Regions from separate parts of the Methylomonas sp. MK1 genome, predicted to be linked through region 1. Evidence: riboswitches for the same ligand, from Rfam matches in the RefSeq annotation. Region 1 holds a riboswitch; the other holds the start of a gene.
What was found. Region 1 has a riboswitch for cobalamin ahead of G006_RS0114070 (TonB-dependent receptor domain-containing protein). Riboswitches for the same ligand answer to the same signal wherever they lie in the genome.

Region 1 (4,927 bases):
CGTTGTTTAACAGTCGTATTTCCACAGTGCTCGCCCATTTACCGAACATCACCAGCGGGTGATACTCGTTCCTCGGCTCGCCCAGCCAAAAATCGATGGCTACGGCCAGCAAAATGCTGATGGTGAGAATCATGATTTGCGCGGGATAAGCAGGTATTGCAAAACTAGAAGAACGGCTGGGGTTAACAAAATTGACACGATCTCGATTGCGGGGCGATGAAAATCGCCCCGCTGGGTTGAATGCTTAGATAGCTTCGCGAGTGGCTTTGGCGGCCAGCAAGGATTTTACAGCACTGACCAGAGCGAAAATGACCACGCCATAGATCAAGGTATTCGTCAGGTAAGGCGGATAATACATCGCGACGCGCTCAATATATTGTGTGAATGAGCCGTTGGGATAGCGGCCGGACAGCCAGTAAAAGCTGCCGTTGGAAAACAAAAACGCGATGGAGGTAGCCGCTACCAGAGCCATCAAACGTTGTGCAACTGTGGCAACTGACAGCGCAGCGAATTGTCGGCACCATTTGCCACCCAGCCACATTGCGCCATAAGAAAACACCAGAAACTCGTAAGCTTTAGACACGCAAAAATCGCTGACGCCGAGTTTAGTGATCGCCAAATAATCAATCAGCACCGCTTCAGCTAGCAAAAAGGCGAACAAATAGCGCCCCCCTAGCCATAAGCCGGCGAAAAAAAACACCGCCAGCGAAGCGTCCGGCAACGCAAACGGCGTACCGAAATGGTGAAAGCGGGTGGCAGCCATCAACGCCATCAGCGCTACCGCGCCGGGTTTGACAGCCAGGGTTTGATTCAGATTCATAGGGTTCTCCAGAAAAGGTTTAGTAATTGTAATGGATCGAAAAATAGAAATTTCTACCGAAGCTGTTATAGGTGTTAACCGTTTGATAGCGTTTGTCGAACATATTATTCAGTTTGGCGCTTAACATCCAATTTTTGTCGATGCGATAAGCGGTGCGCAGATCGGCGGTCATGAAGCTGCCCAACCGCACGGTATTGGTACTATTATCGAAACGTTCGCCCTGAGCCAGCACGGCAGCACCAATATCGAAGTCGCCGAACGAGCGCGAGACATCATAGGACAAACTTTCCGTCACCCGACGCGGCAGACGCAAGTTGGTCTGTCTATCTTTGGGCGTCATCAGGTTCATGCTCAATTTGTTGTTCCAGCCGAAAATTGGCGTGGACACTTCCGCTTCTATGCCGTCTATCTGCGCCTTGCCGATATTTCTGGCGGTGGATGGCGTGCCACTGAATACAATCAAATCCTCGATATTGGTGTGATAAGCGCGCAGTTCCCAATTTGCCCAATCGTGACGTCCGGCAAAACCGGCTTCGAAACTGGTGGATTTTTCCGGCCGCAAACCGGCATTACCGAAGCCGGGGAAGTATAACTGATTGAAAGTCGGGGCCTTGAAGGCATTACCGAAACTGGCAAAAGCGCTGAGACCGTAATCCCAATTAAACCGCCAGCCAAAATTGCCGGTAACGCTGTCGCCGAAGGCCTGGTTTTCGTCCCAACGCACGGAAGCATTCAAAAAATGCTTATCGAAGACCCGGCTATGCAGCTCGGCAAATGCGCCTACATCGTAGCGGGATGTTTCTGCGTAACGCGTGGTGCTGTCGATTTCATCAAAACGGTAGTCGGTGCCCAGCGTTAATTGGTGATCCTTATGCAAGGCCAATTCATTCAACCAACTGGCGTTCCAGCGCGTGGTGTTGAAACGACTGATAAATTGGCCGTTATGCCGAAACTGGTCAGCATCGTCCACGCTTTGCCCTATGCGTAATGTGGACCGCCACATATCACTGAAATTAGCGCTGGCGGTCGCGCCCAACGTCTGATTGACGAACTCAGTGGTGCTACTGATGGAGTTGTCTATCTCGGTTTCGCCTTCGGCACGCAGGAAAAATGCTTCCAGTTCTGCGCCGTTGTCGAAGCGGTAACCGGCTTTGGCATTCAGACTGGTGTTGTTATAGCCGTCGCGGTCCGGATTATAGCCGCTCGCGACGCTGACACCGCTCAAAGCATTGATGCCCTGGCTACCCAATTGAGCGGCACCCAAGCTATACCAAGCCTTACCCCATTTGCCGTTGACGGCCGCCGAACCATTATACGTGTCGTAAGAGCCGCCACCGGCTTCCAACGCGATATTCGGCCGTTCGCTGTTGCCGCCCTTGCGGGTAAATATTTGAATCACCCCGCCAATTGCTTCCGAGCCATACAAACTCGACTGGGGGCCGCGAGTTATTTCCACGCGTTCAATTTGATCGATAGGAATAAACTGAAAGGCACTGGTGCCGGTAGTAACCGAACCAGCCTTGATGCCGTCGATCAGAACCAGCACATGATCGGCATTGGTGCCGCGCAGAAAGACGTTGGTATCCTTGCCGTAACCACCACTCTGCACCATATCAACACCAGACGTACCTTTCAGCAGCTCGGGTAGGGTTCTGACCTGAAGTTTCTCGATGTCCTGGCGCGTATAAACCGTCATCGCCGTAGCCAACTCGCTCTGCCGAGTTTCGGTGCGGGTAGCCGTGACGACTGTCTCGGCAAGGTTAATCGCCTCGTCGCTAGTCGCCGCCAACACCGTAAAAGGCGTACTCGCCAGAAATAAAGATTTGTATAAAATTGATTGCATATTGTCCTCTGCGCCCGCCGCGCATCCGGGTGAAAAAGGACAGAGGAAAAACGGAAAACGAAAAAGACGGAGGCAGGCTAGGCATGGACTCAGACCATTCCGTAAACAGCCCTCCGCTGTCTCGAATGATCTTCCGGGCCAGTCTCCGGGCTTATAAGTGGCTTTACGCCTGATCTACGACCTTCCCATGCAAAGCGCACAGTGGCAAAAACGCAGCTCTTTACTTATCTACCGTTGCGGGGGCAGCGTCGGCATGGGCGGTTAAAACCGCCGCACCGACTTCCTGTTTAAGCTTGGCCGAAAACGGCGCAAACACCTGAAAGAAGCGCGCAATTGTAGGGAGTCGGCCGCGATAAAGCAAGAATACCTGGTCGGTTACCGACAATCCGCATTGCAAATACCCCTTTCCGTGCTATACATTGGTGCATTGATTAATGCTGTTAACTTAGACTTCAACGAATACGGGCGGGACTATGGAAATTCAATCGAAATTGTTAGGCAACCAAGACATCAATCCGGACACTATCATCAATTTTCCGCGCGGCCTACCCGGTTTCGAAGATCAGACCCGCTTTAAGTTATTTCATCAGGAAGGCAGCGAAATAGTGTTTTGGCTGCAATCGGTCGATAACGCGGAGCTAACCTTTTCCGCGGCGCATCCGGCCAATTTCAACATCAATTACAACTTTACGGTAACCGATCCGGAAGAAGCGCTGTTGCAAATAGAGCCGGGCGACGAGTTGGTGATTTTAATTCTACTGCACAAGGACAACGAGCAGGATAACGGCAAGCCGACTATCAAAGGCTCAATCAAGTCGCCGATATTGATCAACGCCAACAAACGCATCGGCATGCAAAAAGTATTGGTGGCTATTGAGCAAAGCATCACCCTGACCGAGAAAGTCAGCGAAATAGACGTATCGGAAGCTTAAAAACGCAAATAACCGCCGGAGACTGAGCCGCCGGCGGTTATTTAAATCAGGCGGCCTGAACAGGAATGGAATGACTGGAATGGCTAATATGATTGTTGCCGTCGAAATACACCAAAGTCGGCTTGTAGTTCTTCAGTTCCTTCTCATCTAGGCTAGCGAACGCGCAGACGATAATCAAATCGCCAGGACACGCCAACCTTGCAGCTGCGCCGTTAATCGAAAACACACCGGAACCTTCTTCGGCGCGAATCGCGTATGTGGTGAAGCGCTGACCATTGTTAATGTTATAAATATGGATTTGCTCGTATTCCCTAATCCCGGAAAAATCCAAAATTTTGCCGTCTATAGCACACGATCCTTCGTAATCCAGCTCGGAATGCGTTACCCGCGCACGGTGTAACTTAGCTTTAAGCATGTTTATGTTCATGGTAAACAAGGTCGAATACTAGGGCCGGCGATTATGCCTGAAATTGGAAGCGCTATCAAATTTAAGCATTAGCTTTTATAGGCAAAAAAACCGTAACGTCAGATACTTGTTTTAGAAAAGTAGAGGTTATCGATTAGACGCGTCTTGCCCAGCCTGGCAGCAGCCAAAATCAGCAGATTAGAGTCGCTAGCGTAGGCAGGCAATAAATCCGCGCTACGACAGATACTGAAATAATCGACGGCAAAACCGGCTTGTTGCAGATTCTGCCGCTGCTGTTCAGCCACCGCCGGATAATCGTCATACCCTGCCAAAATATCATCGCGCGCTGCGCACAAGGCTTGATAGAGCTTAGGCGCTTGTTGTCTTTGTTGTTCGGATAAATAGCCATTGCGAGAACTCATCGCCAGACCGTCATCTTCCCGAACCGTTGCCACGCCTTGGACGGTAACCGGTATATTCAAATCAGCAACCATTTGCCGAATTAGCGTCAGCTGTTGAAAATCCTTCTCCCCCAGCAGCAGCACATCGGGCTGCACCATATTCAATAGCTTGCAAACCACCAATGCCACTCCGTCAAAATGCCCGGGCCGGCTGGCCCCGCAATGCAGGGCCGACAAGCCGCTGACTGAAATGCCGGTTTGCGTGGCTTGCGGATACATTTCCGTCACCGACGGCAAGAACAGTAAATCAGCACCGCTGGCTAGCAGTTTTTCCTGATCCTGCTGTTCGGTGCGCGGGTAGCTGGCAAAATCTTCGTTTGGCCCAAATTGGGTGGGATTGACGAAAATACTGACCACCACTTTATCGGCCTCTTGCCTCGCGGTGCTAACCAGTTTGATATGCCCGGCATGCAGATTGCCCATGGTCGGCACGAAACCGACGCTTTGCCCGTTTTGCCGCCATTG
Region 2 (4,927 bases), 2.2 Mb from region 1:
CAAGTTGCTTGGAACATAAACCGGCAATAACTGAATCACTGCGCGACTGCTTTCGGCGTGTTCACGAAGTTGCTCCTGTGTCGTGCCGGCGAGATGGTCTATACCATTCCGATCTAATCCAAAGCGCCAGGCCGTTTCTTCAGGATTACTGCGTGCGCATTCCCTGGCTAGCATGAGATATTCGAAATTTAACCGGGCAAGATCTTCATCCAGTGTTGACATAAACGCCTCTGAGTTGATTAACGACTGTTGTCGATATGCTAGGCAGGCAACGCGGAAATGTCCCGGTCGCAAAGTGACCTGATTTGGGTCACAAACCTCCGGAACCCCCGATAGATATGATTTGGCTTTGTTGAAAATAATTGTCCTATTGCGCTGGCGACGCTTTTTTCGGCAAATAACGGACGGCCAATTTGATAACGCCAGGCTAATTGCAGGGTCCAATGAATTGAATGATCCTGAAATTCTTCTAATCTCGTTCTGCTTACCAGGGACTTTGCCTACAAGAAGTAGAGCCTTAATTGGTGTTTGACCTGAATAATTGCATTCCAAAATCATTTTTATATTGCTTATCTTGAATTTGTTATGGAGGAAATTGTTATGAATCGGCTATTCGCTAACCAGACAACTACTGCTGGTTACCTGGTTTGGGGTGGTTTATGCGCGAGGTAATTCAATGCTTGATCGATTGGTTGGATAGCGAGCCAAGCGATGAAAAAGGGCACCGCATATTGCGCGCGTTAGCCCAGGAATCGTTGAAGAAGTCAGAATTCGAAGAGTCGAAGCGCCGGTTCACGGCTGATGAAATCGTCGCCGCAGTCGGTGAATCTATAGGAATTTCCGATCCTAAAAAGTGGATCGATTGGCCGGGTTCGTTGAAGAAATATTGCGAAACCCGAGAGCCGCAAATCTTAGAGTTTGCTCGTAAACGTGGGTTGTCTTGTTATGCAAAACCTGACCGTAAAAGCACAAAGGGCGGTCCGGGACAACTCACGACGTTCTATATCAAGGCAGAACCGATACCGGAAATAACGGAAGAAGACCAAGCGATTGACGGCGTCCTTGGCAGGAACAATGCAGCCGATTTGCAAGCCAGCTATCAAATGACTGAACTAGGTGAAGTCAAACCCAGTTGGATCGCGAGTCGGTTATTTCGGCATGGACAAATTGAATTAAGACAATGGCATGTCTGGGTTATAGTGGGTTGGCTAGCAATCATAGCTGGGTTGTCGGTGTTAATTGCTTATGCTGGATGGCTATCGTTATCCTTACCCAGATCCGTGACAACGCAAGATTTGACATTACTGGTCAGTATTTTCGCGATTCCCTATGGTTCCTGGGTAACTATCATCAAGCCTTGGATATTATTGTTGGATGATCGAATTGTCGTAGCCCATGAACTATTCACAAATTTTTATGAACAGTCTGCGCAGTTCGAACTGCTTCGAGACGGAGATTTAAGAGTAATTCGGTTAGTTCGGTATTCGGCGGCATGTCCCATTTGTGGCGCCACTATTTATCTCGAAAAAGGCGAGCCGGATTATCGGCGCAGGTTGGTGGGGCGGTGTTATGAAAGCCCAAGAGAGCATGTGTTCAGTTTCGATCGAATCACGCGTTGCGGGCGATTACTGGTTGATCGATAACTTGTCGAGAGGAACTGCTGCCGCACAGTTTATTCTTATTTCAATACATTTCATTTGCCCTACGACTAGCTGCGGCATACAATCGCCGCTGGTTTTAAGGTTCCCGCTCTTGGCGGGTGAAACTGGAAGTCGGTTAAATGCCGACGCTGCCCCCGCAACGGTAGGTGATTCGTCACGAGCCCGGAGACAGGCCTAAAACTGTAGTCAACAGTATTGCGGAGGGCGATCTGTCAAATCGGTTTTTTTTGGTTTGTCTTTCCCTCTGTTATTCCGTCCACCTTATTCGGAACAGACAACCATGAAAACACTTGCAGCATCTACCACCCTTTCTTCCTCAAAAATCCTGCCTGGCCTGAGTGCTATTGTTTTGGGTCTGACCGTCGTTTTAGGTTTGGGTTTCTTGCAGGACGCCAACAACTACCTACATAACGCCGCCCACGACGGACGTCACAGCGCTGCTTTTCCTTGCCATTAACATGGCGGATTTTCGTAAGTTGGTTGCGGCGTCGCTACTGGCTGGACTATTGGGCGGCTTGTTACTCAGCGTGCTCCAACACTATCAAACCTTGCCCTTGATTTTGGCCGCCGAGCAATTCGAAACACCATCGGCCGAGCATGCGCATGACTGGCAACCGACGGACGGCTGGCAACGCAATGGCTTTACTTTGCTGTTCAATGGCCTGACCGGCTTCGGCTTTGCCTTGTTTATCAGTGTCGCCCTGTACTGGCGGGATCAACACGGTTACCTGTACGGACTCGGCTGGGGTTTGGCCGGTTATTTGGTATTTTTTGTCGCGCCATCATTGGGCTTGCCGCCGGAGTTGCCGGGTACTGACAGCGCCGAATTGCATAGTCGCCAAGCGTGGTGGCTTTTTACGGCCGCCGCTACCGCGATTGGCTTGTTTGGTCTGTTTTTGACCAAACAGCGCTGGCTGCAAATCGGCGGCGCTGGCTTACTGGCCTTACCGCATCTGATCGGCGCACCGCATCCGGAGGTTGCTCAGGCTTTAGCGCCCGAAGCCTTACAACAGCATTTTGTGGTGTTGACATCCATCAACAACGCTATTTTCTGGCTGACCTTAGGAGCAATATCGGGCCGATTGTTGCGTAAAGTAACGTTTTAGTGATGAATGCTACCGCAACACGCCATTGCCCGGCGATATTGATCAGCGCCCCTGCCTCCGGGCAAGGCAAAACCACCATAACTGCAGCTTTGGCCTATTACCATCGCCAGCAAAACCGAAAGGTACGCGTGTTCAAAACCGGCCCGGATTTTATCGATCCGCAAATCTTGAGCTTTGCTTGCGGACAACCGGTTTATCAGCTGGATTTATGGATGATGGGCGAAGCGCATTGCCGTGAGATGCTTTATAACGCCGCCGCCGACGCTGACGTTATCTTGATTGAAGGTGCCATGGGCTTGTTCGACGGCGATAGCAGCAGCGCCGATTTGGCACAAACACTAGACGTGCCTGTGGCCGTTGTCATCGATGCGGGCGGCATGGCACAAACTTTTGCCGCAGTAGCTTATGGCTTAGCCCATTACCGTGCCAACTTACCGTTTGCCGGGGTCATCGCCAACAAAGTCGGCAGTCCTAGTCATGCCAAACTGCTAGAAGAAGCGTTGCCGAATAACATGCCTTTGCTGGTGGCGATGGCGAAAGACGACGCGGTCGGCTTACCTTCGCGACATCTGGGTTTGTTGCAGGCCGACGAAATCGGCGATCTCGATCTTCGCCTGGCGCGAGCCGCCGAATTGCTCGGCAGTCTTGCGCCGTGCCGATTGCCGGAGCCGGTCACCTTCGCGCCGATTACTACCGATCCGCCGCCGAAATTGCTGACTGGTAAGCGTATCGCGGTAGCTCGCGATGCCGCATTTTCGTTTATCTATCAAGCAAATCTGGATTGTTTGCAAGCCATGGGCGCTGAACTGACGTTTTTCTCGCCGCTCGCAGACCACGTATTACCCGAGGCAGACAGTGTTTATTTGCCCGGCGGTTACCCGGAACTACATCTCCAAACATTGGCCGACAATGTCGCCATGAAACAAGCCTTGCAGCAACATCATCAAGCCGGTAAACCGATTTACGCCGAATGTGGCGGTTTTTTATATTTGCTGGAACGTTTGGCCGATAAAGACGGCAATGCGGCAGCGATGGCAGGATTACTACCCGCTAGCGCGCAGATGCAAAAACGGCTGGTCAATCTTGGCATGCACAGCGTGCAGTTGGAACAAGGTGAAATTCGCGGGCATAGCTTTCATCACTCGCAACTGGAAACCACACTGCAGCCGTTCACCGAATCGAAGCCCCAACGCAATCGTCGCCGTAACGAAAACTTTTATCAGCTGGGTTCGTTGCAAGCGTCTTATCTGCACACCTACTTTCCGTTCAACCCCCAGGTCGCGGCTGGATTTTTTCTATGAGCATTCAACCTAAAGTGTGGTTTGTCGGCGCAGGTCCCGGTGATCCTGATTTAATCACTGTCAAAGGTCGCGACTTAATTGCCAAAGCGGATGCCATTTTGTTCGCAGGCTCTCTGGTACAGGCCGCAGCGACGCAATGGGCCCCAAGCACTTGCGTGATCAAAGATTCCAAAGACATGACTTTGGAGCAGATTACCAACTGGCTGACCGAACAAGCCGGTCCGGGCAAAACCGTCATTCGCCTGCAAACCGGCGACCCTGGCTTGTACGGTGCATTGATTGAAATGGTGCAACCACTGGATGCGGCCAACATTGCCGTCGAAGTAGTGCCGGGCGTCTCGTCGGCGTTTGCTGCGATGGCTTGCGCAGTCGAAAGCCTGACCTTACCCGAAGTCACGCAGACCGTGATTCTTACCCGTGTTGAAGGCCGCACGCCGATGCCGGACGGTGAATCCTTGCAAGAACTGGCCAGCCATCACACCACGCTGTGCCTGTTTTTATCGATCACCTTGTTGCCCTTGATCGAACGCGAATTAAAAGCCGCCAACTGGGCTGATGATTCCCCGGTATTGGTGGTTCATAAGGCCAGCTGGCCGAGCGAACAACAGATTATTCGCGGCACCCTGGCTGATATTCGCGAACGCTGCCGAGCCGCCAAAATCAACAGTCAGGCCATGATCGTCATCAGCCCCACCTTGGGCGCGCGGCACTGGCCATCGTTAAAAAAATCCAAACTTTATGATGCCGGTTTTACCCATCGTTTTCGCCGCGCCGAGCGGCCTCAGCCTAAGGAATAAGCATGACAACCACAGTTCTCTTGGTCGGCCACGGTTCGCGCAATCAGGCCGGCAATGATGAA

Region 2: another riboswitch for cobalamin. It lies ahead of G006_RS27550 (CbtB domain-containing protein); the one in region 1 lies ahead of G006_RS0114070 (TonB-dependent receptor domain-containing protein).

The regions. Positions count from the first base shown of each region.
Region 1 covers NZ_AQOV01000001.1:2,966,360-2,971,286, forward strand. The annotation lists gene cbiB (adenosylcobinamide-phosphate synthase CbiB) at 1-133, opposite strand, end outside; gene G006_RS0114065 (hypothetical protein) at 245-820, opposite strand; gene G006_RS0114070 (TonB-dependent receptor domain-containing protein) at 840-2,663, opposite strand; cobalamin riboswitch at 2,783-2,998, opposite strand; gene fliW (flagellar assembly protein FliW) at 3,137-3,595, shown strand; gene panD (aspartate 1-decarboxylase) at 3,642-4,022, opposite strand; gene panC (pantoate--beta-alanine ligase) at 4,121-4,927, opposite strand, start outside.
Region 2 covers NZ_AQOV01000001.1:811,399-816,325, reverse strand. The annotation lists gene G006_RS29035 (flagellar transcriptional regulator FlhD) at 1-558, opposite strand, end outside; gene G006_RS0103815 (hypothetical protein) at 660-1,643, shown strand; cobalamin riboswitch at 1,724-1,853, shown strand; gene G006_RS27550 (CbtB domain-containing protein) at 1,942-2,118, shown strand; gene G006_RS0103810 (CbtA family protein) at 2,120-2,767, shown strand; gene G006_RS0103805 (cobyrinate a,c-diamide synthase) at 2,770-4,068, shown strand; gene cobM (precorrin-4 C(11)-methyltransferase) at 4,065-4,865, shown strand; gene G006_RS0103795 (sirohydrochlorin chelatase) at 4,868-4,927, shown strand, end outside.